One region of the Brachybacterium ginsengisoli genome, then DNA from elsewhere that is predicted to be linked to it. Evidence: riboswitches for the same ligand, from Rfam matches in the RefSeq annotation. Region 1 holds a riboswitch; each other region holds the start of a gene.

What was found. Region 1 has a riboswitch for thiamine pyrophosphate ahead of CFK41_RS02815 (bifunctional hydroxymethylpyrimidine kinase/phosphomethylpyrimidine kinase). Riboswitches for the same ligand answer to the same signal wherever they lie in the genome.
Region 2: it holds a riboswitch for thiamine pyrophosphate, as region 1 does, so the genes downstream of both, CFK41_RS04850 (YkoF family thiamine/hydroxymethylpyrimidine-binding protein) here and CFK41_RS02815 (bifunctional hydroxymethylpyrimidine kinase/phosphomethylpyrimidine kinase) in region 1, are expected to answer to the same signal.
Region 3: it holds a riboswitch for thiamine pyrophosphate, as region 1 does, so the genes downstream of both, CFK41_RS11050 (ECF transporter S component) here and CFK41_RS02815 (bifunctional hydroxymethylpyrimidine kinase/phosphomethylpyrimidine kinase) in region 1, are expected to answer to the same signal.
Region 4: it holds a riboswitch for thiamine pyrophosphate, as region 1 does, so the genes downstream of both, thiC (phosphomethylpyrimidine synthase ThiC) here and CFK41_RS02815 (bifunctional hydroxymethylpyrimidine kinase/phosphomethylpyrimidine kinase) in region 1, are expected to answer to the same signal.

The regions. Positions count from the first base shown of each region.
Region 1 is NZ_CP023564.1:657,642-665,025, forward strand. Features, by position in the region: gene thiM (hydroxyethylthiazole kinase) at 1-63, opposite strand, end outside; gene CFK41_RS02810 (MFS transporter) at 60-1,412, opposite strand; gene CFK41_RS02815 (bifunctional hydroxymethylpyrimidine kinase/phosphomethylpyrimidine kinase) at 1,409-3,070, opposite strand; TPP riboswitch at 3,061-3,153, opposite strand; gene CFK41_RS02820 (alpha/beta hydrolase family protein) at 3,289-4,041, shown strand; gene CFK41_RS02825 (exonuclease SbcCD subunit D) at 4,101-5,264, shown strand; gene CFK41_RS02830 (AAA family ATPase) at 5,261-7,384, shown strand, end outside.
Region 2 is NZ_CP023564.1:1,103,729-1,111,112, forward strand. Features, by position in the region: gene CFK41_RS04825 (methyltransferase) at 1-49, shown strand, start outside; gene CFK41_RS04830 (Type 1 glutamine amidotransferase-like domain-containing protein) at 77-709, shown strand; gene purQ (phosphoribosylformylglycinamidine synthase subunit PurQ) at 810-1,535, opposite strand; gene purS (phosphoribosylformylglycinamidine synthase subunit PurS) at 1,535-1,807, opposite strand; gene CFK41_RS04845 (MBL fold metallo-hydrolase) at 2,048-2,773, shown strand; TPP riboswitch at 2,834-2,942, shown strand; gene CFK41_RS04850 (YkoF family thiamine/hydroxymethylpyrimidine-binding protein) at 2,981-3,748, shown strand; gene CFK41_RS04855 (ECF transporter S component) at 3,745-4,410, shown strand; gene CFK41_RS04860 (ATP-binding cassette domain-containing protein) at 4,400-6,859, shown strand; gene CFK41_RS04865 (phosphoribosylaminoimidazolesuccinocarboxamide synthase) at 6,931-7,384, opposite strand, start outside.
Region 3 is NZ_CP023564.1:2,468,273-2,475,656, forward strand. Features, by position in the region: gene CFK41_RS11035 (hypothetical protein) at 1-546, shown strand, start outside; gene CFK41_RS11040 (M13 family metallopeptidase) at 584-2,608, shown strand; gene CFK41_RS11045 (hypothetical protein) at 2,605-3,171, shown strand; TPP riboswitch at 3,212-3,316, shown strand; gene CFK41_RS11050 (ECF transporter S component) at 3,362-3,943, shown strand; gene CFK41_RS11055 (ATP-binding cassette domain-containing protein) at 4,041-6,038, shown strand; gene CFK41_RS11060 (ankyrin repeat domain-containing protein) at 6,070-6,489, shown strand; gene CFK41_RS11065 (GNAT family N-acetyltransferase) at 6,438-6,965, opposite strand; gene CFK41_RS11070 (alpha/beta fold hydrolase) at 6,976-7,384, opposite strand, start outside.
Region 4 is NZ_CP023564.1:1,746,195-1,753,578, forward strand. Features, by position in the region: gene CFK41_RS07770 (hypothetical protein) at 1-211, opposite strand, end outside; gene thiC (phosphomethylpyrimidine synthase ThiC) at 347-2,098, opposite strand; TPP riboswitch at 2,100-2,209, opposite strand; gene CFK41_RS07780 (SAM-dependent methyltransferase) at 2,317-3,078, shown strand; gene CFK41_RS07785 (DUF1846 domain-containing protein) at 3,094-4,644, opposite strand; gene CFK41_RS07790 (ABC transporter substrate-binding protein) at 5,038-6,333, shown strand; gene CFK41_RS07795 (carbohydrate ABC transporter permease) at 6,345-7,295, shown strand; gene CFK41_RS07800 (carbohydrate ABC transporter permease) at 7,300-7,384, shown strand, end outside.

The DNA.
Region 1 (7,384 bases):
CCGCTCCCGCACCGCGGCAAGGACCTCGGCGACCGGCGCGAGATCCCGGTCCTGCCCGGTCATCGCGCACTTCCCGCGGCGACCGTGTCGAGATCCGCATCCAGCTTCCGCGGAGCGAGGCGGGGACCGGCCGCGGCGCCGCCCATCAGCAGCAGCCCGCCCAGCACGATGAGCGCCAGCACCGTGCCGTGGCGCCCCAGCACCGGCTCGAGCAGCGGCACGTAGAAGGGGTAGAGCGCCGGCAGCACCAGCGAGAGGCTGTACCCCGCGCCGTAGCCGGTCGAACGCAGCGAGGTGGGGAACCGCTCGGAGAGATAGGCGGCGATCGGGCCGTACGCGGAGACGGTCACCACCTGCAGCAGCGCAGCGCAGGCCGCGGCGGTCACCAGGGTGGGCGCGGTGACGGCGAGCCACCACAGCAGCGGTCCCGCGACCGTCGCGGCCCCTCCCCAGAGGATCAGAAGACGGCGTCGCCCCACCAGGGTGGACAGATGTCCGGCCACCGCCATCACCACGGCCTGCGCCACGGAGGCCAGCCCCATCACCACCGGCACCGCGATCGGGGCCAGCGGGGCATCGGTGGTGAGACGCTCGGTGAGCAGCAGCACCGTGGTGTAGGTGAGCAGCCACAGCCCCGTCATCAGGGCGAACACCTGCCAGAACACGCGCGACCAGGAGCCGGAGAGCAGGCTGCGCAGGCCAGGGTCGGCACCGTCGGCAGGAGCGCTCGGCCGCCGACGGAACAGCGGCGCATCGACCACCTGGCGCCGGTAGTACAGCAGCATCCCCAGCGAGAGCAGCGACCCGAGCGCGAACAGCACCCGCCAGCCCCAGGCCGCGTAGTGCTCCGGGCCCAGCAGCGCGAGCAGGCCCGCGACCGCGAAGGCCACGAGCGCCTGCGCCCACGGCGCCATCGACAGGATCAGACCGCTCATCAGGCCGCGCCGCCGCGGCGCCGACCACTCCATGGCCAGAGGGATCGCAGCCGAGTACTCCCCGGCCACGAAGATCCCGCACAGGAAGCGCAGCAGCAGGATCAGGGCGACCGTGCCGGCGCCCAGCAGCTGATGCGTGGGGACGGCGGCGATCGCGAGGGCGCACAGCGCGGTGCCGGCGATCGCGATCCTGGTGGTGCGCGTGCGGCCCAGACGGTCCGAGATCCGCCCGAACACCACGCCGCCGACGGGCCTGCCCATCAGCATCGCGATGATGATCAGCGCCCCGGTGGACGCCGTCGCACCGGGTCCCGCGATGACGAGCATCGCCGGGGCCAGCGCCGTGACCGGCAGGAACACGTGGATGTTGTCGACCAGGTTCCCGGCCACCCCGGCACGCAGCGCGGCCCGGCCCTCCGGCGGCAGGGCACGATCGACGGAGCGGTCGGAGGCGACGGATGCGGCGGGGAGGCTCATCGGGACACCCCCGCCGTCTGGAGCGCCGGTGCGTCGGCCCAGGCACCGCCGGGATCCACCCGCCGTGCCTGCTCGAAGAACTCCAGCTCATGGCGGCAGGCGAGCAGGAAGGCGCGGGCCGCCTCTGCCCGGACCTCGGGCGCGGCGGTATCGAGCTCCTGCTCCACCACGGCCAGCGCGCCGCGCACCCCCGCGACGAAATCCGGGTCGCGATAGGTCAGCAGCCAGGCCGCATAGGGGTGATCCGGCGCGACATCCGGCAGATCCGCCCCCACCTGGGCGTAGAGCCAGAAGCAGGGCAGCGCCGCGGCGGCGGCCACGACGCTCGGGGAACCGAGCGCGTGGGCGAGCAGGAAGTCGGTGTAGGCGCTGGTCACGGGGCCGACGGGAATGGTCGCCGCCTCGCTGCGACCGGCCGACCAGTCACGGTGCAGCTCCATCTCCACGGCCAGGCAGTTCCGGGAGGAGGCGGCCCAGAACTCGCGGGCCTCGGTGCGGGCGGAGGTCTCGGCGAGGGCGGCCAGTGCGCGGGAGTAGCGCACCAGGTAGTGCGCATCCTGCGCGAGGTAGAAGGAGAACTGCGCCTCGGGGAGGCAGCCGTCCACCAGTGCCCGCACGAACCCGGACTCGGAGATCTGCTGCGCCAGCGGCGCTCCCGCTGCCCACAGCGCCTCTGTCCAGGGGCCGACGGGCGCGACCGCCGCCGGGGTGGCGGGACCGTCGGCCGGTGCCACCAGCAGCTCCGGGACCTCCCAGCGCTCCGCGACGGCGTCGGCCGGGAGCCAGGGCGCGGCGGAGCCCGCCGCGGAGAGCCGACGGGAGCGGTGGGAGTGGTCGACCGGGCCATGCCCGCCGCCCACCTGCAGCGCCGCGCCATGGTCGACGGCCTCGTGCAGCCAGTCGGTCACCCAGGCCAGCGCCGCGGCGGGGGAGTGCCCACCGCCCAGGCGCGTGGCGAGAGCGGCGGCGAGGGAGCAGCCCGTGCCGTGGGTGCTGGTGGTGTCCACCCGGGTCGAGGGCACGCGGTGGCGGGAGCCGTCGGCGCCCACCCAGGTGTTCGCGACCTCGCGGTCCTCGAGATGGCCCGTCTTCACGATCACGCTCACGCCGGTGCGCTCCGCCCACTGCGAGGCCTGATCGAGGGCTTCGCGCTCGGTGCGGGCGCGGGGCGCTCCGGTGAGCACCGCGAGCTCGTCGATGTTCGGGGTGACCACGGTGGCCAGGGCGCAGAAGCGGATCATCGCCCGCTCCGCCTCGGGCTCGAGCAGGCGGTCGCCGCTGCTGGCCACCATCACCGGGTCGACCACCAGCACGCGCGGCGGATGCTCCCGCACCCAGGTCTCGACCGTCTCGATGACCGCGGCGGTGCCGAGCATGCCGGTCTTGACGGCCTCGAGGGCGACGTCCTCCCCGACCGCCTCCAGCTGCGCGGTGAGGATGCTCGTGGGCGGGACATGGATGTCGCGCACGCCGTGCGTGTTCTGGGCGACCACTGCGGTGATCACGGCCATGCCGTACCCGCCGGCGGCGGTGATCGACTTGAGATCCGCGGCGGTGCCGGCGCCCCCGGTCGGATCGGTGCCGGCGATCGAGACCACTCGCGGCAGCGCCGGACGATCGAGGGCAGGCGGAAAGAGGGTGCAAGGATCCGAGCTCATGCGGACATCCCTTCGCTAGTACGAACTAGATCAGGTTCCACGGGTGTGATCTCAGCGCCGACGGCGCACCCCGTGTCCACCGGCGAGTGTAGGTCAGGGGCCACGACGGCCGTCAGCGATGGTCACAGAGGGACATCGTGCGGAGGGATCCGGCTCCGGTGCGTCATCGCGGTGCTACGGTGCAGCGATTCAGACGGATCCGGAAGAGGTGCTGAGCGATGGCCGAAGCAGTCCGATTCCCGAGCTCCCGAGGCCCGGAGCTCGCGGGCGTGCTGGAGACGCCTGAGGGCGAGGCCCGCGGCTGGGGCCTGGTGATCCACGGATTCACCCTCGGCAAGGACTCACCGGCGGCCTTCCGGATCGCGCGCGGTCTCGCGGCCGAGGGCATCGGCATGCTGCGCTACGACTGCCTGGGCCTCGGCGACTCGGACGGCGAGTGGGGAGACGGGTCCTTCACCGTGAAGGTCGACGACACCGTGCGCGCCGCACAGTTCCTCGCCGATCGCGGCACCCCGCCGGAGCTCCTGATCGGCCACTCCTGGGGCGGCGCGGCCGCCATCGTCGCCGCCCAGCAGCTGCCGAGCGTGCGCGCCGTGGTCACCATCGGCGCCCCCTCGGACCCGGCGGGCGTGGAGCGGCACTACGACTCCGTGGCGGACCGCGTGGTGGAGGAGGGCACGGCCCCGTGGCTGATCGGCGGCCGGAAGCTGACCCTGAAGCGGGACTTCGTGGAGGACGTGCGCGGGTCGGAGCTGATCACGCAGGTGCGCACCCTGGATCGTCCGCTGCTGGTCATGCACTCGCCGACCGACGCCACCGTCGACGTCGACAACGCCAGCGCGATCTTCCGCGCCGCGGAGCACCCGCGCAGCTTCATCTCGCTGGAGGGCTCCGACCACTTCCTCACCGCGGAGGGCCAGGCCGAGCGCGCCGCCCGGATCATCAGCGCCTGGGCCGATCCGTACCTGTAGGCGTCCACACCGAGGCGTCGGATCCTTCGCGTGTGGGCTCCCGCTCGTAGGCTCGGGGCATGAAGATCCTGCACACCTCGGACTGGCACCTGGGCCGCACCCTGCACAAGGTGGACCTGCACGAGCACCAGGCCGCCTTCCTCGACTGGCTGGTCGAGCTGGTCCAGGCGGAGCAGGTCGACGTGGTCGTGGTGCCCGGCGATGTCTACGACCGCGCGGTGCCCGCCGTGAGCAGCGTGTCCCTGCTGGACCGGGCGCTGGCCCGCCTCGCGGACACCGGCGCCACCGTCGTGCTCACCTCCGGCAACCATGACTCCCCGGAGCGTCTCGGCTTCGGGCGCTCGCTGATGCGGGCCGGCATCCACCTGCTCACCGACGTGCCGGGGATCGAACATCCCGTCATCGTCGAGGACGAGCACGGAGAGGTGCTCTTCTTCGGCCTGCCCTACCTCGAGCCGGACCGTGCGCGCACCGAGCTGGTCGCCGAGGGCGAGCCGCCGCTGGCCCGCAGCCACGAGGCCGTCACCCGTGCCGCCCTGGACCGCGTGCGCGAGCGCGCCGCCGCGCATCCCGGCGCCCGCACCGTCGTGCTCGCCCACACCTTCGTCAGCGGAGGCGAGGCGAGCGACTCCGAGCGCGACCTCGCCGTCGGCGGCGTCGACTCCGTGCCCGCCGGGGTGCTCGGCGGCATCGACTACCTGGCCCTCGGCCACCTGCACGGCTGCCAGGACCTCTCGCGCACGGTCGGCGCACCCGCCTGGTACTCCGGCTCCCCGCTGGCCTTCTCCTTCTCCGAGCGGAACCACCGCAAGTCCGTGCTGATGGTGGAGCTCGGCGCACCCGGCACCACGGCCGAGGTGCGCCGCCTCGAGACCCCCGTGCCGCGTCCTCTCACCGAGCTGCGCGGCACCCTCGAGGAGATCCTCGCCCGCCGCGACGAGCACGGCGGGGACTGGATCAAGGCCGTCGTCACCGACCCGGCCCGTCCTGCCCACCTGCAGGAGCAGCTGCGTGAGGCGTTCCCCCACCTGCTCCTGACCGAGTACGCGCCCGAGGGCCGCGAGGCCCGGGACGCCACCCCCGTGGTGCGGCGCGAGCAGAACCCGCTGGAGGTGATGGACGACTTCCTCGCCCACGTCACCGGAGCGGCACCCACCCCTGCCGAGCACGACGTCTTGGACCGCGCCTACACCGCGGTGCGCCGCCAGCAGGAGGCCTCGTGAAGCTCCACCACCTGCGCCTGACCGGCATCGGCCCGTTCGCCGGAACCGTCGAGATCGACCTCGCCGCCCTCGGCGCCAGCGGCATGTTCCTGCTCGAGGGCCCCACCGGCTCCGGCAAGTCCACGATCCTCGACGCGATCGTCTTCGCCCTCTACGGGCAGGTCGCCGGCAGCGCGAGCAGCGGCGACCGGATCCGCTCGCAGTTCGCGCCGCCCACCGAGGCGAGCGTGGTGGACCTGGTGTTCGAGACCGCCTCGGGGATCTTCCGGGTGCGACGCCAGCCCGAGTTCCAGCGACCCAAGATGCGCGGCACCGGCACCACCAAGGAGCAGGCCAGGGCCGTGCTGTGGCGGATCGGCTCGCCGCAGCTGATCGCCGACGTCATCGCCGACACCGCCGGCGGGGGCGGCGGCGTCGAGGCGATCGCGTCCCGCATCGACGAGGTGGGTCGCGAGATCCAGCTCGCCGTCGGGCTGAGCCGCGAACAGTTCACGCAGACGGTGCTGCTGCCGCAGAACGAGTTCGCCCGCTTCCTCCGGGCCGGCACGGGGGAGCGCCAGGCCGTGCTGCAGCGCGTCTTCGGCACCGAGACCTACGCGCGCGTCGAGAAGCAGCTCGAGGAGATGCGCAAGCAGGCCCGGCGTGAGGTCGACGCCGCCCAGCAGACCCTCGGCACGGCCCTCGCCCGCTTCACCGAGGCGGCCGCACTCGAGGACGAGCAGGTGAGCCTGCTCGAGGAGCACGCCGCCGCGCTGCGCCTGGAGCCCCTGGCCGCGCTCGCCGAGGAGCATCTCGTCGCGGTCACCTCCCGGGCCGACGGGGCGGCGGCCGCCGCCGAGCGGGCCGGGGCCGCCGAGCAGACCGCCCGCACCGCCGCCGAGGACGCCCAGACCGCGCGCCGACGCATCGACCGCCGGCGCGAGCTCGACACCCTCTCCGCACGGCTCACGACGGAGAAGCCCGCCGTCGAGGCCGCGCGCAGCCGCCTGCAGCAGGACGAGACCGCCCGCCCCGTCGTCGAGGTGCTGCGCCGCCGGGACACCGCCTCCGCCCGGGCCGCGACCGCCGTCGAGGCGCTCGCCCAGCTCGCCACCGCCACCCGGCCGAAGCACGGCGAGGTGGTGGACCTGCTCGAGGGGGAGGACCCCGCGTCGCAGCTGGTCGCCGAGGCCGACGAGGAGACCGCCGCCGCGGGTGCTCTGAAGGAGCTCGTCGAGCTCGAGACCGCCCTGCCCGCACGGGAGCAGCAGCTCGCGGCTCGACGTGAGCAGCTCGTCGCCTCGACCACGGCCGGCGCAGCGCTCACGGAGCAGCTCGAGAAGCGGCCCGCCCAGCGCGCCGAGCAGGTCGCCGCCCGCGATGCCGCGCGTGAGGGCGCCCGCGCCCTCGGCGATGCCCGCCTCGCCCTGCGCGCCGCCGAGGAGCGCCAGCAGGCCACGACCGCCGCCGACGCCCAGCAGAAGCAGGTCGGGGCCGCCCGCGAGAAGGCCGCCGCCGCGCTCCGCATCGCCCAGGAGCGGGCCGCGACGGAGACCGATCTGCGCAGCCGCCGCTTCGCCGGCATCGCCGCGGAGCTCGCCGTGGACCTCGCCGACGGGGACGCGTGCCCCGTCTGCGGCGCGCTCGAGCATCCCCGCCCCGCCGGCGCCGCCGAGGACGCCGTCACCCCCGAGCAGGTCGGGGCCGCCGAGACCGCCCGACGCGCCGCCGAGGCCGAGCACTCCCGCGCCGAGCAGGCCCGGGCCCTGGCCGCCCAGCAGCTCGACCGGCTCCGCGAGGCCGCCGGCGAGCTCACCGCCGAGACCGCGAAGGCCGCCGTCGACGCCGCGACCGCCCAGGTCACCGCCGCCCGGCGAGCCGAGGAGACGGCGACCCGGCTCGAGACCGCTCTGACCGCCTTCGACACGGAGACCGAGACCCTCACCCGTCGGCGGCAGGAGGACGCGCTCGCCCTCGAGCGCGAGCGGACCGCGCTCACCGCCGCCGCGGACGCCCTCGAGACCGACCGCACCCGGATCACCGAGGCCCGCGGGGAGGACGACTCGATCGCCGCACGTCGCCGGGCCCACCTCTCCCGCGCGCGGGCCGCGAGCGCGCTGCGGGAGTCGCTGCGGGCCCGG
Region 2 (7,384 bases), 450 kb from region 1:
GCAGCGCGCCCGCGACCGCCGCTTCACCGTGCTCAGCGCGGTGCGCTGACCCGCGCGGCCAGGAGGCGGGAGCGGCATGAGGATGTACCTGTCGTCCTACCAGCTCGGCGAGCACGGAGAACGACTGCGCACCATGGTGCGCGGTGACCGACGAGGACTCGTGATCGCCAACGCCCTGGACGGCTGTGCCGACGACCGCCGGGAGGCGGACACCCGACGGCAGATCGCCCTGCTCGCGGAGCTGGGCCTCACGGCGAGGGACCTCGACCTGCGCGAGCACGACGCGAGCACGATCCGGAACGCCGTGGGCGCTCCGGACTTCCTGTGGATCCGCGGCGGGAACGTGTTCACCCTGAGGATGGCGCTGGCCCGCTCGGGCATGGACGAGGTGATCCTCGAGGGTCTGCGCGAGGACCGCTTCGTGTACGCGGGCTTCAGCGCCGGCGCGTGCGTCCTCGCGCCGTCCCTCGCCGGGCTCGAGCACTGCGATCCGGTGGGCCCCTGCATCGCCGAGCACGGCGGGGTGAGGTACGACGGTCTCGGCGTGCTCGATCGACCCGTGGTCCCGCACCTGGACTCGCCGCGTCATCCGGAGACCGAGCTGCTCGGCGAGGTGGCCCGCCGGTACGAGGCGGCCGGCACGTCGTACTGGGCCCTGCGGGACGGCCAGGTGCTGATCGTCGACGGAGAGGACTCACTGGTCCTCTGAGCGGCGCCGTGGCGGCGGTGGTCCAGCGGCACCCCTGCGACGAGCGCCGCCCCACCCTGGTGGGCGGGACGGCGCTCGGGAGATGGTGCGCTGGGGGTGGTCAGGCCACCATGCTGCGCAGCACCGAGGTGAACATGGCCAGGCCGTCGATCCCGGAGCGGGTGCCCTCGCCGGGCTGGTCCGGGCCGAAGCCGGCCTCGACCGCGTGCTCGGGATGCGGCATCAGGCCCACCACGTTGCCCTCGGCGTTGGTGATGCCGGCGATGTCGTGGCGCGAGCCGTTGGGGTTGGCCTCGAAGCCGGCGGGACCGTGGGAGGCGCCGGCGACGTAGCGGAAGACGACCCGGCCCTCGGCCTCGAGCTCGGCGAGGGTGCGCTCGTCGGCCACGTACTGGCCGTCCTGGTTCTTCAGCGGGATCCGGATGACCTGGCCCGCGTCGTACCCGGTGGTCCAGGCGGTGCGGTTGTTCTCCACCGCGAGGGGCTGGTCGCGGCACAGGAACGAGCGGTGCGCGTTCTTGATCATCGCACCGGGCAGCAGATGGGTCTCGCACAGGATCTGGAAGCCGTTGCAGATGCCGAGCACGGGCATCCCGCCCTTCGCCGCATCCACCACCTTCTCCATCACCGGGGCGAAGCCGCTGATGGCGCCCGCACGGAGGTAGTCGCCGTAGGAGAAGCCGCCGGGCAGCACGATCGCCTCGACGCCCTGCAGATCGTCCTCGCCGTGCCACAGCGCGACCGGCTCGGCGCCGGCGATCCGCACCGCGCGCAGCGCGTCCCGGTCGTCCAGAGTGCCCGGGAAGGTCACCACACCGATGCGCATCAGGCCTGCGCCTTCCCGTGGGCCGCGTCCTCGACCTCGATCGCGACGACGTCCTCGATGACCGGATTGGACAGCAGCGTCTCGGCGGCCTCGCGGAGGGTGGCGAGCACCTGCTCGGTCACCTCGCCCTCGACCTCGAGCTCGAACCGCTTGCCCTGGCGGACCGAGGCGATGCCCTCGAAGCCCAGACGCGGCAGCGCGGCGGCGACCGCCTTGCCCTGCGGGTCGAGGATCTCCGGCTTGGGCATGACGTGGACCACGACACGTGGCATGGGTGCTCTCCTGGGGGACGACGGCCTCGGGGCGGGCCTGACGGACGAGTGCTGCGGGACGATGCGCCGTCGGCGCCCGGGGCGGCCGACGGGACGGACCCGACCCGCTCATCGTACCGATCCGTGGCGTCCCCGCGGGGGACCGCCCACCGTGCGATCGGCCTCCTCGCCCGAGCACTGGGCAGGAGGCGGCGACGGCGATAGGTTCGGGACATCCACGACCCCTTCCGGGAGGAACCGATGAAGATCCGCCACCTCGTCCACTCCTGCCTGCTCGTCGAGATCGCCGGGCGGCACCTGCTCGTCGATCCCGGCGGCTTCAGCGCCGAGGCGGTGCGCGCGCTCGGACCCGAGGCGCTCTCCGCCCTGGACGCCGTGCTGGTCACCCACCAGCACCCCGACCATCTCGACCGGGACCTGCTGGACGAGGTGCTGGCGCTGGCCCCCGGGATCGTGGTGATCGCGGAGCCGGAGACCGCCGCCCAGCTGACCGAGGCGGGGGAGGGCGCACGCCCCGTGCCGACCGAGCGGGTGCTCCCGCTGCGCGCCGGTGAGCTGCACGAGCTGCCCGCGCTGGACGGCGAGGACGCCGTGCGGATCCGCGCCGTCGGCGGCCGTCACGCGATCATCCACCCCGACATCCCCCGCGTGGGCAACTGCGGTCTGGTCCTCGAGGCGGGGGGCGGCCCGCGCCTGGGCATCACCGGCGACTCCCTCGAGCCGGTGCAGGAGTTCCACGGCATCGACGTGCTCGCCTTCGCCGTCGTCGCCCCCTGGTCGAAGGTGGCCGAGACGATCGACTTCCTGCGCGCCGTGAACCCGGTGCTCGCGCTGCCGGTGCACGACGCGGTCGCGAGCGCCGCCGGTCGCCCGATCTTCCTGCGCCAGTCCACGAACCTCGCACCGGAGGGCACCGAGGTGCGCGACTGGGGCGCCGATGCGACCGTCGAGGTCGGCGGGGCCTGATCCCGGGGAGAGCCGCGGTGCGGACCGCCCTGCTCCGCGCCCGACGGGCCGGGGTACGGTGGCTGCGTGCACGGGAGTCCGGTGAGCCGGGCTGAGAGGGAGTTCTCCAACTCCGACCGTAGAACCTGATCCGGATCATGCCGGCGCAGGGAGCTCCGCCGAGCGAAGGTCGCCGGGTGCCCGTGCCTCCGTCGAAAGGCACCGGACATGGCCCCCACACCCGTCGGCACCCCCGCTCCGCCCACCGCGCCCGGCGGGCGCCCCGATCCCGCTGCGACTCCCGATCCCACCGCGACTGCCGATCCCACTGCGTCTCCCGATCCCGCTGCGTCTGCCGATCCCACTGCGACTCCGCTCGGATTCGGTGTCGGCGCCCGGCTGACCGCTTCCGTCATGACCGAGGACTACGCCCGCGTGCTGACGGGCATCCTCTCCCGCCTGGACGACACCGGGCTGGTGCACGAGACCGGGGACGTCTCCACCTATGTGGGCGGCCACGAGAGCCAGCTGCAGCGCTATCTGATCGACCTCGCCGAGGACCTCGCGCGCACCGAGCACCACGCCTCGCTCGCGGTGACCCTGTCCCGCGGCTGCCCCGGCGAGGTAGCCTGCGAGCTGCCCGGCGGCGCAGGACCCCGCAGCACCGAGGTGCCCGCTCCCCGCCGCACCGGCCGGTACGCCACCGCCGAATGGGCGCTGTACCCGCTGGCCGACCAGGTCTCCGCCGACGGCACCGCCCCGGACCACATGCGCGACATCTACGCCGCGATCGACCACGCCCGCGACCTCGGGACCTTCCGCGGCTCCGCCCACTTCGTCACCCGCCTCGAGGGCGACATCGGCGACGTGATCGCCACCGCGGTGGCCGGATGGCTGCTGGTGGGCCGCAGCGTCCAGCACGTCACCAGCCATCTCACCCTCTCCCTGAACAGCCCCTCCCACGAGGTGCGCGAGCTCGACGGGGCGACGCGATGACCGCCGCCCCGACCGCACGGACCTCCTCGACGGAGCCCGCCGCACGCCGCTCCCGCCTCTCGCTGCGGGAGATCGTGCTGGTGGTGGTGCTCGGCGTGGTGTTCGGCTTCCTCTACTGGGTGTTCGTGCAGGCCTGGAACGCGCTCGCGATCGCGATGGGACCCGCCGGCGACCTCGCCCAGCACGTCCTGTTCGGGTCCTGGCTGCTGGTGGGACCGATCGCGATCATGATCCTGCGCCGCCCCGGCGTGGGGATCCTCGCCGAGATCCTCGCGGCCGTCATCGAGGTGATCTTCCTGGGCAGCCCCGTGGGCCCGCTGCTGGTGCTCGCCGCGGCCCTGCAGGGCATCGGCAGCGAGCTGCCCTTCGCCCTGACCCGCTACCGCCGCTACGGCTGGGGCGTCTTCGCGGCCTCCGGGGCCCTCGGCGCGGGTCTGGTGTTCTTCTGGACCGCGTACCGGATGGGCTGGTACGGGCAGGATCTGCTCACGCTGCGGCTCGGGGTGCAGGTGCTCTCCGGGATCGTGCTCGGCGGACTGCTGGCGCGGGTGATCGTGCGCGCCCTCGAGCGCACCGGGGTGCTCGCGAACTTCGCGATCGGCGCCGCGTCGACCGGCGAGGGCGCTGAAGCTGACGGGATCCCGCAGCGTCGTGTCCGCTGAGCCGAGGACCGTCCCGGAGAGGATTGCGCCCGCCCGGCCGGAGCCGTCGGCGCCGGTCGTCGAGGCGCGGGATCTCGAGATCGTGCTGCCCTCCGGCGCCGGCGTCGGCCCCTTCACCGGGACGATCCGCTCCGGGGAGCAGGTGCTGCTGCTGGGACCCAGCGGCAGCGGCAAGTCCACCCTGCTGCGGGCGCTCGCCGGAGCGATCCCCGCCCACCAGCGCGCCCGGGTCACCGGCACGGTCCGCGTGGGCGGGATCGACCCCATCGCCGACGGCGTCGTCGCCGCCTCGCAGGTCGTGGGCGTGCTCGGGCAGGATCCGGCCGACGGGGTCTGCCTCCCGCAGGTGGCCGACGACGTCGCGCTCCCGCTCGAGAGCCGCTGCGTGCCGCCGGAACGGATCGGCGAGCAGGTGCACCGAGTCCTCGTGGACGCGGGGATCGGCGACCTCGGCGACCGGAACGCCGCGACCCTCTCCGGCGGGCAGCTGCAGCGGGCGGGGCTCGCCGCGGCCGTGGCGGCCCGGCCCCGGCTGCTCCTGCTGGACGAGCCCACCGCGATGCTCGACGCCGACGGGGTGCGCGCGGTGCGCGAGGCCGCCCGCGCTGTGACGGCGGGCGGCGAGGTCGCGGTGCTGCTGGTGGAGCACCGCCTCGACGACTGGGCGGGGGAGCGCGGCGTGGAGGGGCTCCCGCCGCGTACGATCGCTCTGGACGCCTCCGGCCGGGTCCTCGCCGACGGCCCGACCGGGGACGTGCTCGCCCGCCACGGCGCCGCCCTGCGCGAGTCCGGCTGCTGGCTGCCGCGGGAGATCGAGGAGGACCTCGGCCCGGAGGTGGGGCCCGACCTCGGGCACCTGCCCATCCCGGACGTCGGCTCGTCGGCCGAACGGGTCCCCGGCGGGGCCGGGCCCGCCCCGGTGCCGGGCGACACCCTGCTCACGGTGCGCGGGGCGGACCTCGGCCACCAGGGCCGCACGGTCCTCTCCGGCGTGGATCTCGCCGTGCGCGCGGGGGAGCTGCTCGCCGTGGTGGGCCGCAACGGGGCCGGGAAGTCCACGCTCCTGGGGGCGCTGTCCCGCCTGGATCCGCCGCTGCACGGCACGGTCGAGGGCGCCGCTTCCGGTCTGGTCTTCCAGCGCCCCGAGTCCCAGTTCGTCGCCGACACGGTCCTCGGCGAGCTCGTCGCCTCCGGCGCCGACCCCGCACAGGCCGCCGAGATGCTCGTCCGGCTGGGGCTCGAGGAGCTGCAGGAGGCGAGTCCCTTCGCCCTCTCCGGCGGGCAGCAGCGCCGCCTCTCGATCGGGGCGATGCTGCTCGCGCAGCGGCCGGTGCTGCTCGCCGACGAACCCGGCTACGGCCTGGACCGTGCCGCCACCCGCACCGTCCACACGCAGCTGCGGGAGGCGGCCGCGGCCGGGCACGCCGTGGTGGTCGCGACCCACGATCTGCGACTGGTGGAGGCGGCCGACGCGGTCGTCGTCATCGCCGACGGCCGCCTGCTGGGACCGATGCCCCCGGCGACCCTGCTGCAGGACGAGGCGCTGCGGGAGCGCGCAGGGCTCTCGGCGGGCGCGGGGTCGGGGGCGCACCGCGGTCCGGGCGAGAGCACCTCGCGGACGGGAAGCAGCACTCGGACCGAGCCGTCACGCGCCGAGTCGTCCCGTTCCCAGCAGCATCCACCGCTCGACGGCGCCGGCGGGAGGTCGCGGCGCGGAGCCCCGCTCGCCGGACGGAACCCCACCGTGCTGCTGGCCCTGCTGACGGCCCTGAGCATCGTCTGCATCGCCCTGACGCGGCCCGCGCCGCTGGCCGTGCTGTATCTGCTGCTGGTCCTCGGGGCGATGCTCGGCTGCCGCCTCGGTCCGCTCCGCCTGGCTCGGGCGCAGCTGCCCTTCGTCGTGTTCGCGCTCGGGGTCTTCCTGGTCAACGTGCTCAGCCGACCCGGCCACGAGCCCTGGCCCGAGCTGCCGGTACGGATCACCGAGGAGGGGATCGTGCTCGGCACGGCGCTCGCGATGCGGGCCCTGGTGATCGGACTCGGGGCGCTCGTGGTCTCCCGGGCCACCGATCCGCGCAGCACCCTGGTGAGCCTGCGCCAGCACGCCCGGCTGCCGGCCCGCTACGCCTATGCGCTGCTGGCCGGGCGACGTCTGCTGGACGAGCTGCCCCGCCGCTGGGAGACGATCACCCGAGCGCACCGGGTGCGGCTGCCGCTGGAGGCCGACGGGCGCGTGTCCCACCTGCGCCTGCGGCATCGGCTGCGCTGCGCGTTCGCACTGCTGGTCGACGCCATCCGCAGCGCGGACCGCATCGCCTTCGCCCTGGAGGCGCGCGGACTCGGGGACGGGCCGCGCACCCTGTGGCGGCCGGTGCCGCTCGGCGGAGCTGACGCGGCGCTCGTGCTCGGCGTCGCGGCCGCGGTCGCCGCCGTGCTGATCCTGGTCTGAACCGGCCCGGGCTCAGACAGCCCGGGCCCGGACTGTCGATGCTCTGACAGCCCGGGCCCGGACGAAGACGCTCAGAAGCTCTGACCGGTGAGGCGCTCGTAGGCCTCGACGTACCGGGAGCGGGTCTGGGCGACCACCTCGGCGGGCAGCTCGGGCGGGGCGAGGGCCGAGCCCTTGGACCAGCCGGAGGCGGGAGAGGTCAGCCAGTCCCGCACGAACTGCTTGTCCAGGCTCGGCGGGGTGCGGCCGGTGGTGTACGAGTCCACGGACCAGAAGCGGCTCGAGTCCGGCGTCAGCACCTCGTCGCCGAGCATCAGGGTGCCGTCCACGCGGGAGTGCCCGAACTCGAGCTTGGTGTCGGCGAGGATGATGCCCTGCTCGTCGGCGATCCGTCGGGCTCGCTCGAACACCGCCAGGGTGAGGCGCTCGAGCTGGTCGGTCAGCTCCTCGCCGAGCAGCTCGCGGGCCTGGGCGACGGTGATGTTCTCGTCGTGCTCCCCGGCCTCGGCCTTTGTCGAGGGGGTG
Region 3 (7,384 bases), 1.8 Mb from region 1:
ACCAGCCTGTTCGTGGCCCGCACCCGCACCCAGCTGGCCGTGAACCCCGGCCTGCTGGCCGTGCGCAGCGTCGTCGACGAGCTGCTGCGCGTCGCCGCCGTGCTGCTCGCGATCCTGCTGTGGCCGGCGGACATCCGCTCGGAGCTCGGGATCTGGGTGGGCGCCGGCTGCGCGCTGGTGTGGCTGATCCTCGCCACCGCGCAGACGGTCACCACCCGGCAGCGGATCGCCCGCCCCGGCGAGTGGTCCGAGGAGGCGATCTCGACCCTGCTCGCGCACCGCGTCGGCGCCCGCTCCACCGTCGTGATGCGACTGCTGGACGTGCTCGGAACGGTCATGTTCCAGGTCGGCGCCACGGTCCTGGTGATCCTCTCCCCGGTGCTCGTGATCGGCACCGTCGTGCTCTCGATCGGCGTGGGCCTGTCCACGCTGGTGCTGCACCGCCGCCCGCCGGCCGGCCGCTCCCGCAGCCCCTGGGCCTACGCGCCCTTCGGGCTCGGGCTGCTCGCCCTGCTGCTCGCCGTGTTCGGCCTGAACGTCCTCTGACCCGCCGTACCCCCTCCACACCTCGCAGGAGCCGATGATGACCACTGCCCCCTCCGCTCGCCCCTCCGGCCTCTCCCTCGACCAGGTCGACGAGTCCGTCCGGATCCAGGACGACCTCTTCGGGCACGTCAACGGCCGCTGGCTCAGCGAGCACGTGATGCCCGCTGACCGCTCGAGCGACGGTGCCTTCCACGCCCTGCGCGACCTCTCCGAGGAGCGGGTGCGGGAGATCGTCGAGGAGGCGGCGGCCGACGTCACCTCCCGCGACCCGCGCGCCGAGCAGGTCCCCGCCACGGACCATGACCGGGTGGGCGCCCTGTACCGCATGTTCATGGACACCGACGCGATCGAGGCCGCCGGGGTGGGCGTGCTCGAGGACCTGCTGGGCACCGTCGCCGCCGCCGCGGACCTCGATCAGGTGGTGCGGGTCATGGCCGCCCCGGACTCCGGCGCCTCCGCACTGCTGGCCTACGTCTGGACCGACGACATGGACTCGACGAACTACCAGGTCAAGATTCATCAGGGAGGCCTCGGCCTGCCGGACGAGTCCTACTACCGCGAGGAGCACTACGCCGAGATCCGCACGGCGTACGTCGAGCACCTCGCGAACCTCGCCCGCCTCGCCGCCCTCCCCGGACGCGAGGGCCTGGTCGCCGGGAGCGCCGAGGACCTCGCCGCCGCGGTGATGGGCTTCGAGACCCGCCTCGCCGCCTCCCACCTGGACGTGGTGCGCCTGCGGGACCGGGAGAAGTCCTACAACCCGATGGATGATGCGCAGCGCCGCGAGCTGGCGCCGGCCTTCCCCTGGGACGCCTACATCGAGGGCACCGGTGCGCCGGCGAAGGCCTTCGAGGTGGTCTCGATCGGCCAGCCCGAGTTCGTCACCGCCGCCGCGGAGCTGCTGGCCGGCGAGGACCTCGCCGTGCTGCGCACCTGGCTCTCCCTCCACTCCGTCGCCTCCTACGCCCCGTACGGCCCCGCCGCCCTGGTCGAGGAGGACTTCGACTTCTCCGGTCGGACCCTCTCGGGGGCAGAGGAGCTGCGCGACCGCTGGAAGCGCGGCGTCGCCTTCGTCGAGGGCGTGGTCGGCTTCGCCGTCGGCCGCGAGTACGTCTCCCGCCACTTCCCGGTCTCCCACAAGGAGCGCATGACCGAGCTGGTCGACGCACTGATGGCCGCCTACCGCACCTCCATCGAAAGCCTCGAGTGGATGACTCCCGAGACCCGTCGGAAGGCGCTCGCGAAGCTCGAGAAGTTCATCCCGAAGATCGGCTATCCCGATCAGTGGCGCGACTACGACGGGCTCGAGATCGTGCCCGGCGACCTGGTCGCCAGCGCTCGTGCCTCGCGCCGCTTCGAGGCCGCCTTCGAGTTCGCCAAGGTGGGCGGGCCGATCGACGAGACCGAATGGCACATGACCCCGCAGACGGTCAACGCCTACTACAACCCCGGCCGCAACGAGATCGTCTTCCCGGCGGCCATCCTGCAGCCGCCCTTCTTCGACGCGGAGGCCGACGACGCCGTGAACTTCGGCGGCATCGGTGCGGTCATCGGGCACGAGGTGGGCCACGGCTTCGACGACCAGGGCTCGAAGTACGACGGCGACGGCAACCTGATCTCCTGGTGGACGCCCGAGGACCGCGAGGCCTTCGACACCCGCGCCGCGCAGCTGATCACCCAGTACTCGACCCTCTCCCCCCGGGAGCTCGACGACTCCCACCGGGTCAACGGAGCCCTCACCATCGGTGAGAACATCGGCGACCTGGGCGGTCTGTCCATCGCCGTCAAGGCCTACCTGGCCAGCCACGACGAGGAGCAGGTCGCCGCCGAGATCGACGGCTTCACCGGCCTCCAGCGCGTGTTCTGGTCGTGGGCCACCGTGTGGCGCGGCCGGAACCGGGTCCAGGAGGCGATCCGTCGCCTGGCCGTGGATCCCCACGCCCCGATGGAGTTCCGCTGCAACACCGTGGTCGGCCACCTCGAGGAGTTCCACACCGCCTTCGGCGTGGTCGAGGGCGACGCGATGTACCGAGCCCCCGAGGAGCGGGTGAGCATCTGGTGAGGCCCGAGGCGCCCTTCTACGTGGGCCGCACCCGGCCCTCGGCCATCGGCTGGACCCGGATCGGGCTCACGCTGCTGGCCGGGGCCGTGCTCGCGCTGATCATGGCCCAGCGCTCCACGGCGCTCGGCGTCCTGCTGGTGGTGGCGCTCTTCGCAGCCCTCGCGCTGTGGACGTGGATGGGTCAGTGGACCCGTTTCATCGTCGACGAGCACGGGCTGACGGTGAGCCTCGGCGGCTTCCTGCCGCGCCGGGCCTGGCCGCTCGAGGACTTCCGCACCGTGCAGCTGCGCGAGCTGCCGCGGTCGACGGTGGGCGTGACCCTGGGCGGCTACGGCTGGCGGCGGGGCCGCGCGAGCACCCCGAAGCTCGCCGAGCTGACCCCGGTCGGCTCCCGCAAGGTGTTCACCCTCGATGACCTGCAACGTCCCTACAGGATGCTGGTCACCCGCGAGGGCACGATGGTCGAGATCATCGGCCGGGGGACGACGCAGTACATCCTCTCCCCCGAGGACCCGCACGCGACCGCCGACGCCGTCGACCAGGCGATCCGCGCACGACGCTGACCGGACGAGCGGACCCGGTCGCGTAGACTGGTCGATCGTCATCCACTGACAGGGGAGCACCGCAGGGTGCTGAGAGTGCGCGCAGGCGCAGACCCTCGAACCTGATCCGGCTCGCACCGGCGTAGGGAGTCGGGATTTCCGTGGGGGCACCGCCGGTGCCCTGCGCCCCTTCCACTGGGAAGGAGAAGTGATGACTCGTTTCCGTACCGTGGACCTGCTGGTCACCGTGCTGATCGGGGCGGCCTTCGGGGTCGCGTTCCTGGGCTACGGCCAGCTGTACACGCTCATCGGTCCGCTCACCGCGGCGTTCAAGCCCGCCGAGGGGCTGCTCGCAGGGATCTGGTTCCTGCCCGCGATCCTCGCCGGTCTCATCGTGCGCAGGCCGGGCGCCGCCCTGCTGGCGGAGATGATCGCCGCCGTGCTCTCGATGCTGCTGGGCAGCCAGTGGGGCTGGGGCACCGCGATCTCCGGTCTCCTGCAGGGCGGCGGCGTCGAGCTCGCCTTCCTGCTGACCCGCTACCGCCGCTACACCCTGCCGGTCGCGATCCTGGGCGGCGTGCTCGCCGCCCTGCTCGAGTGGGGCTGGGAGAGGTTCGCCTACTACCAGGAGATGAGCTGGGGCTTCTCCGGCGCGATGCTCGGGTTCTTCCTCATCTCCGGGGCGCTGCTGTGCGGCGTGCTCGGCTGGGCGGCGACCCGAGCGCTGGTCGCCACCGGGGCGGTGGACTCCCTCGCCGCCGGCCGGGAGCACGCCCGGACCGTCGCGGTCTGACCGGGAGGCCACGATCCCCGCGCCCCGCTCCTCCGTCACGACCGGTCACCAGCTGACCGGTCTGACCTGGCGACCCCTGACCCGGCGGGAGCCGACGATCGCCGGGCTCGACCTCGCGATCCCCGCCGGGCAGCGCGTGCTGCTCGCGGGCGCGAGCGGGAGCGGGAAGTCCACGGTGCTGCGTGCCCTGGCCGGCCTGCTCGATCCGGAGGACGGCGAGGGCACGGGCCTGCTCCCGCCGCCGCAGCGAACCGGCGAGCGGGGCCTGCTGCTGCAGAACCCCGCCCACGCCCTGGTCGCCGCGACCATCGCGCGGGATGCCGCCTTCGGGCCGGAGAACGCGGCCCTGGACCGACCGGAGATCCACGAGCGCGCGGCGGCGGCCCTCGCCGCGGCGCAGGTGGGTGTGGAACCCTCGCGCGCGCCGCTCGACCTCTCCGGGGGCCAGCAGCAGCGGGTGGCACTCGCGGGCGCGCTCGCCCTGGACCCGGATCTGATGCTCCTGGACGAGCCCACCAGCATGCTCGACGCCGACACCGCCGCTCTCGTTCGCGAGGCGGTCCTGAGTGCGTGCGACCGCTCGCGCTCCACCCTGGTGGTCGCCGAGCACCGCCTGGAGCCCTGGATCCCCCATGTGGACCGGCTGGTGGTGCTCGGCGCACAGGCGGAGGTGATCGCCGACGGCGACCCCCGGGCGGTGCTGCGCGAGCACGCGGCGCTGCTGCGGCAGGAGGGGGTGCTGGGCGCGGAGCCGCCGAGCACGGAGACGGCGACGGCAGGTCCCGTGCTCGCCTCGCTGCAGGGCGTGACCGTCCCGGCGCGCGGCCTGCACGAGCCGCTGGGCCTCGAGGCCCGGGCCGGCCGGATCACCGTGCTCACCGGCCCGAGCGGCGCCGGGAAGACGAGCCTGCTGCGCGCCCTTCTGGACCCGGGCGAACCCGCCACCGGCGCCGTCACCCGGCCGGAGCCCGAACAGACCGCCTTCGTCCCCCAGGATCCCGAGCACTCCTTCGTCGCCGCGACCGTGGGCGAGGAGGTCCTCGCCTCCCCCTGGGCCGCTGATCCCGGGCTCGCCGACGAGCTGCTCGAGCGGGCCGGTCTCTCCGCGCTGCGCGGCGCCCACCCGCATCGCCTCTCGGGCGGCGAGCAGCGCCGGCTGGCGATCGTCGCGGCGCTCGCGCAGTCCCCGTCGCTGCTGGTCCTGGACGAGCCGACCGTCGGCCTCGACGCCCGCCGCCGCGCCGCGGTGCTCGCGCTGCTCTCCGAGGCCGCCTCCCGCGGCTGCGCGGTCCTGGTCGCCTCCCACGATCCCGAGCTGATCGCCCGCGCCGACCACCGCACCGAGCTGCCCGCCCCGGATCCCGCCGGTCCTCCCCTGACGCCGCGCCGCCGGATCCCCGCGGACGCCCTGAACCCGCTGACCCTGTGCCTGATCGGGATCCTCGCGGCGATCGGCTCCTTCGCCGTCCAGACCTGGCAGGGCGGTCTGCTCGCGCTGGTGCCGACGGTGCTGCTGGCCCCGCTCGCGGTGCGCACCCTGCGCGGCGGGGTGCTGCGCCTGCTGCCGATCCTGCTCTCCGCCGCCGGGCTGGCCTGGACCACGGCCCTGCTCGGCGACGCGCCCGCCCTCTCCGGCGAGGCCTGGCTGGTGGGCCTCAAGGAGGCCGCGAGGATCACCGCCTTCGTCGCCCCCGGGGTGCTCGCGCTCGGCGGCGTGGCGGCGACGCCCCTCGGAGACGCGCTCGCGCAGCGGCTGCGGATGCCGGCCCGACCGGTCGCCGCCTCGGTGGTGGCGCTGGTGCGCGTGGGCCACCTGGGCCGGCAGTGGGAGATGATCCTGCGCACCCGGATCCGCCGCGGTCTGGGCACCGCCCGTTCGCCGCGGCTGCTCGCGGGGGCCACCCTCGCCCTGCTGGTGGACACCCTGCGCGGCGCCGAGCAGCAGGCCCTCGCCATGGACTCCCGCGGCTTCGCGACCGCCTCCCACCGCACCTGGGCCGAGCCCAGCCCCGTCCGTCCCGTGGACCTGTGGGGGCTCGGGATCGCCGTGCTGCTGCTGCTCTGGCCCGCTGCCGCCGAGCTGCTCGTGGGGTGAGCACGGCCTCGGCGCCTCGTATCCTGGCCGGATGAACGACACCGCTGATCCGACCGGTCCCTCCGAGGACGAGGCCGTCATCGCCCTCGCCGCCTCGATGCTGGACGCCGCCCGTCAGGGCGACGCCGCCGCCCTGCTGCCGCTGCTGGACCAGGGCGCCCCGGCGAACCTGCGCGACAGCGCCGGGAACTCCCCGCTGATGCTCGCGGCCTATCACGGCCACGCCGAGCTGGTCCGCGAGCTCGTCGCCCGCGGGGCCGACGTGGACCTCCAGAACGATCGCGGCCAGACCCCACTGGCCGGGGTCGCCTTCAAGGGCTTCACCGAGGTCGCCTCCGTGCTGCTGGAGGCCGGGGCGGATCCGGACCTCGGCGTCCCGAGCGCCCGAGAGACCGCGGGCTACTTCGAGCGGGCGGAGATCCTCGCGATGCTCGGGTCCTCTCCGGCCTGAGCGGGCCGGCGCACCATCGCGACGTGCTCGATGCCGGCCTCCCAGAACATCTCGCTGACCGTCTCGAAGCCCATCGAGGCGTACCACTGCTCGAGGTAGGCCTGGGCGTCGATGTGCACCTCCGCGGCGGGAGCGGTCTGTGCGATGTGGGCGATCGCCGCCTCCATGAGAGCGCGGCCGTGGCCGCCGCGGCGGTGGTCCGCCCGGACGGCGACCCGGCCGATCCGCGCGGTGCCGTCCTCCTCCGGCAGCACCCGCAGGTGTGCGATCGGCTCGCCGGTCAGGCCCGCCCGCTCGGCGAGCGGACCGGGGACCTCGAGCCACATCACGGTGGTGGAGGCGTCGAGCTCGCGCCCGTCGAGGTCGGCGTCGGTGGCCTTCTGCTCGAGGGTGAAGACGTCCTGGCGGAGCATCGCGAGCAGGTAGAGGGTCCGCGGATCGATGTCGGCGAGCGCGGAGCGGTGCAGTACGGGCATGCCCGTCAGATTACTGCCGCTCGCCGGGTGCTGCGTCCACCATCGCTGCGACGGCCTCGCGCCAGATCTCGCCCATGAGCGGGCCGCCGTGGCCCTCCTCCTCGACGATCCTCAGCTCGCTGCCCCGCCAGGCCCGATGCAGCTCCCAGGCGGTCAGCGCCGGACCGGAGACGTCGCGTCGGCCGTGCACCAGCACGCCCGGGATCCCGTGCAGACGGTGCATCCCGCCCAGCAGCCCGCTGCCGGGTGCGGCGCCCCAGGGCACGGCCCAGTCGGCGACGAAGCCGTCGTGGGCCCAGTAGTGGGTGACCAGGCGCACGAAGCCGCGGGCATGCTCGCTCACGGGCTCGTCGTCCGGCTGGGCGTGCGGCTGGGACGGGCCGCCCGCCCCGATCGCTATGTGCGCGTCCTCCCAGCGC
Region 4 (7,384 bases), 1.1 Mb from region 1:
CCCACGAGTCGTCGATCCAGACGTGCTCGACGCCGGTGACCGGGGAGGGAGCCTCCTCCGAGGTGGTCTCCTCGGTGGTCGGGTCCTCGGTGGTCCTCTCCGTCGTCGTGCCGTCCCCGGCCGCCGGCTCGTCGGAGCCGGCGCAGGCGGCGAGGCCGAGGACCAGCACGGGGGCGGCCAGTGCGGCGAGCAGGCATCGGACCGTTCTCATGGTGTTCCCCCGTGGCATCACGACGATGGACTCCCCGCCGCTGCGATCGCCCGACCTCGGGCGGTCGCCCCCTGCGGCGGCGAGGAGACCAGTCGACCCCATCGGGACTGCGGTCGCAAGTTCCCGATCCGCTCCTCAGCGCTCGCGCGGGAGCGCCGGATCGGGCAGGTACACGGTGCCGCCCGCGGCGAGGAACTCCTCGGACTTCGCCGCCATCCCCGCACGGGCGATCTCGGACTGGTCCGCGGCGTTCCCGTAGGTGTCGCGGATGTCCTGGGAGAGCCGCATCGAGCAGAACTTCGGCCCGCACATGGAGCAGAAGTGCGCGGTCTTCGCCGGCTCGGCCGGGAGGGTCTGGTCGTGGTACTCCTCCGCCAGCTGCGGGTCCAGCGACAGCCCGAACTGGTCCCGCCACCGGAACTCGAAGCGAGCCTTCGACAGGGCGTCGTCCCGGGAGCGCGCCGCGGGATGTCCCTTGGCGACGTCCGCGGCATGAGCCGCGATCTTGTAGGTGATCACGCCGGTCTTCACATCATCACGATCCGGCAGGCCCAGATGCTCCTTGGGGGTGACGTAGCAGAGCATCGCCGTGCCGTAGCGGGCGATCTCCGTGGCCCCGATCGCGGAGGTGATGTGGTCATACGCCGGGGCGATGTCGGTGACCAGCGGGCCCAGCGTGTAGAAGGGCGCTCCCTGGCACAGCTCCTGCTGGCGCTCCACGTTCTCCCGCACCAGGTGCAGCGGGATGTGCCCCGGACCCTCGACCATCACCTGCACGTCGTGCGCCCAGGCACGCTCGGTGAGCTCCGCGAGGGTGTCGAGCTCCGCGAACTGGGCGGCGTCGTTCGCATCGACGAGCGACCCCGGGCGCAGCCCGTCCCCGAGCGAGAAGGAGACGTCGTAGCGGGCGAAGATCTCGCACAGCTCGTCGAAGTGCTCGTAGAGGAAGTTCTCCCGGTGGTGCGCGAGGCACCAGCCCGCCAGGATCGAGCCGCCGCGGGAGACGATCCCGGTGACGCGATCAGCGGTCAGCGGCACGTGGCGCAGCAGCACCCCGGCGTGGATCGTCATGTAGTCCACGCCCTGCTCGCACTGCTCGATCACCGTGTCGCGGAAGATCTCCCAGGTCAGAGCGTTCGCATCGCCGTCCACCTTCTCGAGCGCCTGGTAGATCGGCACCGTGCCGATAGGCACGGGGGAGTTGCGCAGGATCCACTCCCGGGTGGTGTGGATGTCGTCCCCGGTGGACAGGTCCATCACGGTGTCCGCGCCCCATCGGGTGGCCCACTCGAGCTTGGAGACCTCCTCGGCGATCGATGAGGTCACCGCCGAGTTGCCGATGTTCGCGTTGATCTTCACCAGGAACGCCTTCCCGATGATCATCGGCTCCGCCTCGGGATGGTTCACGTTCACCGGGATGATCGCCCGGCCCGCGGCCACCTCGCTGCGCACCAGCTCGACGTCGCACTCCTCCCGCAGGGCGACGAACCGCATCTCCGGGGTGATCTCTCCCCGTCGGGCGTAATGCATCTGGGTGACGGACCGACCCGCCCGGGAGCGCAGCGGATCCCGCCGTCGGCCGCCCCACTCGGCGCTGGCCTCCCCGCGACGGAGGGCGCCGCGCCCGTCGTCGGCGAGGCTGCGATTCCGCCCCGGGTAGGTCTCCACGTCCTCACGGTCGGCGATCCACCGCGAGCGCATCGGCGGGAGGCCCTCCTCGGGCTCGCATCCGGGACCGGCTGTGCGGTACACCCGCAGCGGCGGGTTCTCGGAGCCGTCGGGCGCAGGATCCTGATCGATGCGGGTGACGGGCACCCGGATGCCGTGCTCTCGGTCCTCGAGCACGTCGAGGTGGTGGGTGGAGTAGTTCTCGGGGCGTGCGGACATGGCGCTGCGCTCTCCTTCTTCCTTCGCCGGCATTACCCGGGCAGGTTCGGTCGGTACTCGGACAGCGACAGTCCGATCTCAGCCCGCTGCTGCGGGCACCCGAGGGATCGGCGCCGACCCTAACATCCGTCGCGGAGGGCTCGATCCGGCGTCCGTCATCGTCCGGCGGCGCCCGCAATTCCCTGGCCCCTGCCGCCCGGGCGGGGCACCATCACGGCATGGACTCCCCGGATGCACCTCCTCCCGTCGGCAGCGGATCGGCGCTGACCTACAACTCCCCGCTCTCCGCTGAACGCGCCGAGCGACTCGTCGACCGGCTCGCACGGGCCGCGCCGAGCGATGTGCTCGACGTGGGCTGCAGCTGGGCGGAGCTGCTGCTCGACCTGCTCGACGCCGTTCCCTCCGCCCAGGGCCTCGGGATCGACGAGCACGGCCCGGACATCGAGCGCGGCCGGGAGTCGGCTCGACGGCGCGGCCTCGAGGATCGGGTGCAGCTGGAGGCACGACCGGCGGACGAGACCCTTCCGCAGGCCGATCTGGTCGTGAACATCGGGGCGTTCCAGGCCTTCGGCGATGTGCCCACGGCGCTGAGCCGTCTGCGCGAGCTGGTGCGGCCACAGGGCCGCGTGCTGCTGGGCTGCGAGTACTGGGAGCACACGCCGAGCGACGTCGAGCTCGCCGCGCTGTGGGAGGGGACGACGGCGCAGGAGAGCCTCCTGCTGCCGGACCTCGTGGACGCGGCGATCGCCGCGGGGTTCCGCCCGCTGTCCACGCAGACGGTCACCCGCCAGGAGTGGGAGGACTACGAGTCCGGGCACATGGCGCCGCTCGAGCAGGGGCTGGCCGCGAACCCGGAGCATCCGCGGGCAGGCGCAGTGCGGGAGCAGCTCGACCAGCAGCGGACGATCTGGCTGCGAGGGCACCGCGACCTGCTGGGATTCGCCTATCTCGTGCTGGTCCCCACCGACGTCCCGGCCTGAGCCCTGGGGTGCGGATCAGCGCTTGTGGTAGAGCGCCTTGTGCAGGAACCGCGGCTCCGAGGTGACCGAGATCCCGAGGTTGCGGAAGATGTCCTCGTCCACGGTGCCCAGGATCGTGGTGGTGTGCACGTCGCAGCCGGCGAGGCTGCGCAGCTGCTCCACGGCCCGCCGGGCGCCCTCGTCGGTCGAGGCGGAGACCGACAGCGCGATCAGCACCTCGTCGGTGTGCAGGCGCGGATTGCGGCTGCCAAGGTGCTCCGTCTTCAGCGACTGGATCGGCTCGATCGAGGAGGGGGAGAGCAGCTGCACCGAGTCGTCGAGACCGGCCAGATGCTTCAGAGCGTTCAGCAGCATCGCCGCGGAGCAGCCCAGCAGCGGTGAGGTCTTCCCGGTGATCAGGGTCCCGTCCGCCAGCTGGATCGCGGCGCCGGGCTCGCCGGTGCGGGCCTCGACGGCGAGGGCGGGATCGACCACGGCCCGGTCCTGGGGCACACAGCCCGCCTTGGACATGACCATCCCGATCCGTTGGGAGACGACGTCGTCCTCGTCGTTGATCCGCTCGTGCATGAGCGCCTTGTAGTAGCGGCGGATGATCTCCTGCCGCGAGGCCTCGCGGCACACCTCGTCCGCGACGATGCAGTCCCCGGCGAGGTTCACACCCATGTCGGTGGGGGAGGCGTACGGCGAGCTGCCGGTGAGCTTCTCGAGCAGCGTGCGCAGCAGCGGGAAGACCTCCACGTCCCGGTTGTAGCTGGTGACCTGCTTCCCATAGGCGGCGAGGTGGAAGGGGTCGATGAGGTTCACATCATCCAGGTCCGCGGTGGCGGACTCGTAGGCGAGGTTCACCGGATGCTCCAGCGGCAGGTTCCAGATCGGGAAGGTCTCGAACTTCGCGTAGCCCGCGCCGATGCCCCGCTGATGGTCGTGGTAGATCTGCGAGAGGCAGGTGGCGAGCTTGCCGGAGCCCGGCCCCGGGGCGGTCACCACGATGAGGTCGCGCGTGGTCTCGGTGTACTCGTTGGCGCCGAAGCCCTGCTCGGACACGATCCGGGCGGTGTCCTGGGGGTAGCCGGGGATCACGGTGTGGCGCGCGACCTTCAGGCCCAGCCGTTCGAGGCGGTCGATGAAGGCACGGGCGACGTGGTTGGAGTCCTCCAGCTGGGTGACCACCACGTTCTCCACGAGGAAGCCGTGCTCGCGGAACACGTCGATGAGCCGGAGAACATCGTCCTCGTAGGGGATCCCGAGGTCGGCGCGGACCTTCTGCCGCTCGAGGTCCTTCGCGTTCAGGCACACCAGGATCTCGAGCTCGTCCTTGAGCCGGTGCAGCATCGCGATCTTGTTGTCCGGGGTGAAGCCGGGCAGCACGCGGGAGGCGTGGTGGTCGTCGAAGAGCTTCCCGCCCATCTCGAGGTACAGCTTGCCGCCGATCTCCTCGCGGCGACGCTGGATGTGGCGCGACTGGAGCTCGATGTACTTCTCGCGGTCGAAGCCGACCCTGCTCCCGGGGTCCTCCGGGGAGGGCGAGGTGGGCGAAGCGGGGGAGCGGGTATCCGAATCGGTCACCCCGGCACGCTAGCACCGACCATCGCTCGGGACCGTCTGGGAGGTCCCCGCCGTCGCCGACGGGAGGAGCGCCTCCAAGGACCTGCCGGTGGCGAGGACCGGAGAGCGCGTGGTGATACGAATCGATCGTGAGCGGGCGTCTCCGCTTGTCGCGGCGTGTCCGGTCAGCGGCGACGCCGGCGATGAGGGGGTGCGGGCCTCGTCCGTGAGCCCGCCGGGATCCCGTCTGGCCCTTGTGCTGTGCCTGATCGTCGGTCATGATGGCTCTCGCACGAGGGATCGCCGACGGCGGCGGCCCGGGAAGTGCCCCCACCTGCAGGCCCCTGCAGGATGCCCGACATCGATATCGATACGAATCGATCCGGCGCCGAGAGAGCGATGAGAGAAGAGACGATGATGTCGAATCACCCCAGTTCCAGCAGCCCTGCCAGCCCCGCCGATCCCGCCGTGAACGGTGCGCTCCGTCCCAGCCGCCGAGCGCTCGGCGCGTTCGTCGCCGTGCCGGGACTGCTCTCCCTCGCGGCCTGCGGAGGGTCCGGCGGCGGGTCCGGCTCCGGCGAGCCGTCGGTCCTGCGGGTGGTGGACTACTACAACACCCCGGCCGACGACGTCGTGATCCAGAAGACCCTCGAGACCGTGGCCTCCGATGCCGGCATGACGATCAAGCGGGAGAAGGTCCCCGGCGAGCAGCTCATCCAGAAGGTCCTGCAGATGAGCTCCTCGAAGACCCTCCCGGACCTGCTCATGCTCGACAACCCGGACCTCCAGGAGATCGCGAGCTCCGGCGCCCTCGTGCCCCTCGAGGACTTCGGGATCGACACCAGCGGCTTCAAGAAGGAGATCCTCGACGCCGGCACCTTCGAGGGCAAGGTCTACGGACTGGCCCCCACGGTCAACACCATCGCGCTGTTCTACAACACCGCGATGCTCGCCGACGCCGGCGTGGAACCGCCCACCACCTGGGACGAGCTCACCTCCGCGGCCAAGGCGCTCACCCATGACGACGTCTACGGCATCGCCTTCTCCGCGATCGCCACCTACGAGGGCACGTGGCAGTTCCTGCCGTTCATGTGGTCCAACGGCGGGGACGAGACCGACATCTCCACCCCCGAGGTCGCCGGTGCGGCACAGCTCTGGGCGGATCTGGTCTCGGACGGATCGGCCTCCAAGGGCGTCGTGAACTGGGGACAGGGCGATGTCATCGACCAGTTCAAGGCCGGAAAGGCCGCGATGGCCGTCAACGGCCCGTGGAACATCGTCGGTCTGCAGGAGGATGCTCCCGATCTCGAGTGGGACGTGGCCATCATCCCGGTGCCCGCCGAGGGCGACGACTCCGTCGCACCGCTGGGCGGGGAGGTCTGGACCATCCCGCAGACCGGCGACACCGAGAAGCAGAAGAAGGCGGCGGAGGTGCTGCAGGCGTTCGTCAGCGCAGAGAACCAGCTGACCATGGGCACCGCGCGCAACACCATCCCGGCCGACACGGAGGCGGCCAAGACCTTCGCCTCCGATCATCCCGAGCTCGCGACCTTCGTCGAGCAGGTCTCCACGGCCCGGTCCCGCACGGGGAAGCTCGGCACCGAGTGGCCCACCACCGCCAAGGCGATCTACACCGCGTTCCAGCAGGTGCTGGTCGACGGCGCGGATCCCGAGACCGCCTTCGGCGACGCCGCCGACTCGCTGGGCTGAGCCGCCGCCCCATGACTGCTCCAGCATCCACACTCACCGAGACGACGGGGCACGACGCCCCGCGACGTCGGCGCCGGACGTCCGGCTCGGCGCTGGTCCGCTACGGCTTCATCGCCCCGGCGGCCCTCTACCTGGCGCTCTTCTTCGGGTACCCCATCGTGAAGAACCTGGTGATGAGCTTCCAGGAGTACACCTCCGCGACCTTCTTCTCCGGAGTCGCCCCGTTCGTGGGCCTGGCGAACTACCGCGCGGTGCTCTCCGACCCGATCTTCCTCAAGGCCCTGACCAACACCGGCATCTTCACGGTGGTCTCGATCGCGGGGCAGTTCGTGATCGGCATGGTGCTGGCGCTCTTCTTCCGCCGGAGCTTCCCGCTCTCGGGATTCCTGCGCTCGATGCTCCTGCTTCCCTGGTTGCTGCCGATGGTCGTCTCGGCCGCGATCTGGCGCTGGATCCTCGAGCAGGACAGCGGCATCCTCAACCAGTTCCTCTCCGCGGTGGGCCTGATCTCCAGCCCGATCCCGTGGCTCACCAGCTCGGACACGGCGCTGATCGCCGTGGTCATGGTGAACATCTGGTTGGGCATCCCCTTCAACGTGGTGCTCCTGTACAGCGGGCTGCAGGCGATCCCGGAGGAGCTCTACGAGGCCGGGGAGATCGACGGCGCCACCGGCTGGTCCGCCTTCCGGCACATCACGCTGCCGCTGCTGCGACCGGTGGTCTCGGTGGTCCTGCTGCTCGGGGTCATCTACACCATCAAGGTGCTCGACCTGATCCTGGGACTGACCGGCGGCGGCCCCGCGAACGCCACTCAGACGATCGCCACGCGCAGCTACGAGATGAGCTTCATCGAGTTCGACTTCGGGCAGGGCGCCGCGCTCGGCAACGTCCTGATCGTCATCGCGCTGATCTTCTCCGTCGTCTACCTGCGCGCCAACGCCCGCTCCGCGAAGAAGGGATGAGGACATGACCACCACCCTCGACGCGCCGCGCACCGCGGCCACCGCACGGCACCGTCCCGCGCTCTCCCGCAACGCACCGCTGCGCCGTG